Regions from separate parts of the Mesorhizobium sp. C416B genome, predicted to be linked through region 1. Evidence: predicted binding sites of a transcription regulator. Region 1 holds the regulator's gene; the other holds the start of a gene.
The links. The regulator HrcA, encoded in region 1, represses chaperone genes, less so after heat shock. The targets are predictions, from matches to a motif close to GTTAGCACTCNCNNNNNGNGAGTGCTAAC.
Positions count from the first base shown of each region.

Region 2: the regulator HrcA is predicted to act here: its motif matches at 1,030-1,058, upstream of groES (co-chaperone GroES).

Region 1 is NZ_CP100471.1:3,771,736-3,773,936, forward strand. Features, by position in the region: gene NLY43_RS18370 (hypothetical protein) at 73-273, opposite strand; gene hrcA (heat-inducible transcriptional repressor HrcA) at 310-1,395, opposite strand; gene rph (ribonuclease PH) at 1,551-2,201, shown strand, end outside.
Region 2 is NZ_CP100471.1:2,490,851-2,493,051, forward strand. Features, by position in the region: gene bioZ (3-oxopimeloyl-[acyl-carrier-protein] synthase BioZ) at 1-679, shown strand, start outside; gene groES (co-chaperone GroES) at 1,111-1,407, shown strand; gene groL (chaperonin GroEL) at 1,471-2,201, shown strand, end outside.

The DNA of each region.
Region 1 (2,201 bases):
GCACAAGGGAGATATTGTGCGGCCGCCGCAAAAGAGAAGCGTGCGCGCGCGCAGATTCGACGAGAGAACCGCTCAACTTTCCTCTTCGACGTCGAGATCGTCGTCGAGACGCTTTTCCAATGCGACGAGATCTTCCGGCAGCGGCAAGCCCATGGCGCGCATTTCGCGCAGTTTTTCGCGCAGCTGCTCCTGGATTTCGTGCTCGTCCTCCGGCTGGTTGACCATTTCTTCGAGCAGCATGCTGATCTGGGCCTTGAACGATTCAAGCGCCATTCTGCGCCCTCCTTTACGGTGATCCCGGCTTCGGAATTATCTTAACATCCGGGTAATCAATTGCGCAGTGTAGTCGACCATAGGCACGATGCGGGCATAATTCAGCCTGGTCGGGCCGATGACGCCGAGCGCGCCGACGACGCGGGCGTCCTTGTCGCGGTAAGGCGCCACGACCAGCGACGAGCCGGAGAGCGAGAACAGCTTGTTTTCCGAGCCGATGAAGATCCGCACGCCGGGGCCGTCCTCGGCGAGGTCGAGCAGCTGGATCAGCCCGTCCTGCGTCTCCAGATCCTCGAACAGGTGGCGCAGCAATTCGATATCGGCCTGGGCGGTGACGTTTTCGAGCAAATTGGCGCGGCCTCGCACGATAAGGCGCGCCGGCAGGCCGCTGTCGGCGCCGGCCCACACCGCCAGGCCTTTCTCGACCAGATCCTGCGACAGCGTGTCCAGCGCTGCCCTGGTCTCGTCCTTGATGCGGGCGATCTCGATGCGCGCCTCGGCGAGCGTGCGGCCCCTGATATGGGCGTTGAGGAAGTTGGAGGCCTCGTGCAGCTGCGAGACGGTGATGCCGGCCGGCAGGTCGACGACGCGGTTCTCGACATCGCTATTCTGCGACACCATCACCGCCAGCGCCTTGGTCGGCTCGAGCTGGATGAACTCGATGTGCTTCAGCGCCACCTCGTTCTTGGTGGCGAGCACCAGGCCGGCGCCGCGCGACATGCCCGACAGCATCTGGCTGGCCTCGGTCAGCATGTGTTCCAGCGTCGCGCCCGAGCCGGAGGCGCGCACCTGCGCCTCGATGACCCGGCGTTCCTCGTCGGAGAGATCGCCAAGCTCCATGAAGGCATCGACGAAGAAGCGCAGGCCGGTCTGGGTCGGCAGGCGCCCGGCCGAGATGTGCGGGGCATAGATCAGGCCGAGATGTTCGAGGTCGCTCATCACGTTGCGGATGGTCGCCGGCGACAGCGACGACGGCAGGATGCGCGACAGGCTGCGCGATCCCACAGGCTCACCGTCCTTCAGATAGGATTCGACGATGCGCCGGAAAATGTCGCGCGAACGCATGTCGAGCGATTGCAGCGCGGGCGCCAGCAGACTGGGTTCGGTGACTGCCTTGGTCATTCGAGCCAAAAACCTCCGGCTCAAGGATATAGACTTCCATCGCCCCCGCGCAACCCGGCGTCTGTGCCAGATCGCCCGGCCTTTTCCTTTGCGCCATGGGCTGCATGCGTCTACAAGCCGCCGACGCAACCATAAAAGAACAGAAAGAGGCCTCGATGCGCCCTTCCAAACGCCAAGCCGACGAAATGCGCGCCATCTCCTTCGAGCGCGGCGTCTCCAAACACGCCGAAGGCTCGTGCCTGGTGAAATTCGGCGACACGCATGTGTTGTGCACGGCGAGCCTGGAGGAAAAGGTGCCGGGCTGGATGCGCAATTCCGGCAAGGGCTGGGTGACGGCGGAATACGGCATGCTGCCGCGTTCGACCGGCGAGCGCATGCGCCGTGAAGCTTCGGCCGGCAAGCAAGGCGGCCGCACGCTCGAAATCCAGCGGCTGATCGGCCGCTCCTTGCGCGCCGTTGTCGACCTGCAGGCACTGGGCGAACAGCAGATCACCGTCGACTGCGACGTCATCCAGGCCGATGGCGGCACCCGCACGGCCTCGATCACCGGCGGCTGGGTGGCGCTCTACGATTGCCTGCGCTGGATGGAAGCGCGGCAGATGGCCAGTGTTGCCAAGGTGCTGAAGGACCATGTCGCGGCAATTTCCTGCGGCATCCACGACGGCAAGCCGGTCATCGACCTCGACTATATCGAGGATTCGTCTGCCGGCACCGACGCCAATTTCGTCATGACCGGCAAGGGCGGCATCGTCGAGATCCAGGGCACCGCCGAGGGCGAGCCGTTCTCGGAAGGTCAGTTCGCGGAG
Region 2 (2,201 bases), 1.3 Mb from region 1:
TGGCCGCGCAGGCGCGGTCGATCTGACCGGCGCCTGCGCCGGCTTCATCTATGCGCTCATGTTTGCGGACGGGTTCACCCGCCTGCATGGCAAACCAGCGCTGGTCATCGCCGCCAACATCCTCAGCCGCCGCATCAATCCAGCCGAGCGCGCGAGCTCAGCCTTGTTCGCCGATGCCGCCGGCGCCCTGGTGATCGGTCAGTGCGATGATGCTGATCGGGGCATTCTCGGTGCCTCGGTAGCTTCGGACGGCTCGCGCTACGGGCTGATCCAGATTCCCGCAGGAGGAAGCAACACGCCGTTCCATGGCGACCTCGACCTCGGGCAGACCCGGATGACGATGACCGACGGGCCCGAAGTGTTCGCAAAGGCCGTCGAGATGATGACCGATTGCTCGACAGCCGCGCTAGCCACTGCGGGAGTGCGGCCACACAATGTCGGCCGGTTTGTGCCGCATCAGGCCAATACTCGGATTTTCGGCGCGGTCGGAAGAAACCTCGGCATTGCGGACCAAGCAATTGTCAAGACGATTGCCGAATACGGCAACTCTTCGGCCGCGACGGTCCCGCTGTCGCTCTCGCTCGCCAACCAGATGAAGCCATTCCAGCCAGGAGAGAAAATCCTTCTGGCGGCGGCGGGTGCGGGTCTCAGCGGCGGCGCTCTCGTGGTTGGAATCTAGCCGGCCGGCTCACGCGCGCAGGATTGGTCATGAATGGCAATAGGAGCAACAGAACCAATGCCAAAAAATGGCCTTCTGAAGCTCGACATGACCAAGCTGACGCAGCACGACCCGTGCGAGCCTCTGGATGAGTTCAAATGCAACACCCGTTGCACCAATCGTACCATCTGAATAAAGCTCAATTACAAAGGGTGATCCGCCCCATATATGTCGGATACCCGACATTGTTCACATAAAAGGCTCGATGCTTACACGCTCTTTGCTGGCTGCTCTTTGCTGTCTTCTCTTTTCTCTTTGCTCTTTGCTCTTCCGTCTTGACTAGCAGGAGCCTGCGGCTTATCTATTGCCGCGTTAGCACTCGCTTCGGCTGAGTGCTAGGCATGCTCCGGCAACGGAGCACCGTTCAACATCCGCACCAAGGAAATCCAAAAATGGCAAAGTCGAATTTCCGGCCGCTGCATGACCGCGTGGTCGTACGCCGGGTCGAATCCGAATCCAAGACCGCCGGCGGGATCATCATCCCGGATACGGCGAAGGAAAAGCCGCAGGAAGGCGAGATCATCGCCGTCGGCTCCGGCGCTCGCGACGAAGCCGGCAAGCTGGTCCCGCTGGACGTCAAGGCCGGCGACCGCATCCTGTTCGGCAAGTGGTCGGGCACCGAAGTCAAGCTCAATGGCGAAGACCTTCTGATCATGAAGGAATCCGACATTATGGGCATCATCGGCTGATTATCGGCCTCACCGTCAACTGAATTTCGGGCTTGATCGCAAGCCCCTGCCAGGAGCTAAAAAATGGCTGCCAAAGACGTAAAATTCTCCCGCGACGCGCGCGAGCGCATGCTTCACGGCATCAACATCCTCGCCGACGCGGTGAAGGTGACCCTCGGTCCCAAGGGCCGCAACGTCGTCATCGATAAGTCGTTCGGCGCACCGCGCATCACCAAGGACGGCGTCACCGTCGCCAAGGAAATCGAACTTTCCGACAAGTTCGAAAACATGGGCGCGCAGATGATCCGCGAAGTTGCTTCGAAGACCAACGACATCGCCGGTGATGGCACCACGACCGCGACCGTTCTGGCGCAGTCGATCGTCCAGGAAGGTAACAAGGCGGTTGCCGCCGGCATGAACCCGATGGACCTGAAGCGCGGCATCGACCTGGCCGTGACCGAAGTCGTCGCGGCTCTCGGCAACGCTGCCAAGAAGATCAAGACCTCCGAGGAAGTTGCCCAGGTCGGCACGATCGCCGGCAATGGCGACGAGTCGGTCGGCAAGATGATCGCCGAAGCGATGCAGAAGGTCGGCAATGAAGGCGTCATCACGGTTGAAGAAGCCAAGACCGCCGAGACCGAGCTGGAAGTCGTCGAAGGCATGCAGTTCGACCGCGGCTATCTCTCGCCCTACTTCGTCACCAACGCCGACAAGATGGTTGCCGAGCTCGAGGACGTCTACATCCTCCTGCACGAGAAGAAGCTGTCCAACCTCCAGGCCATGCTGCCGGTTCTCGAAGCCGTCGTGCAGACCTC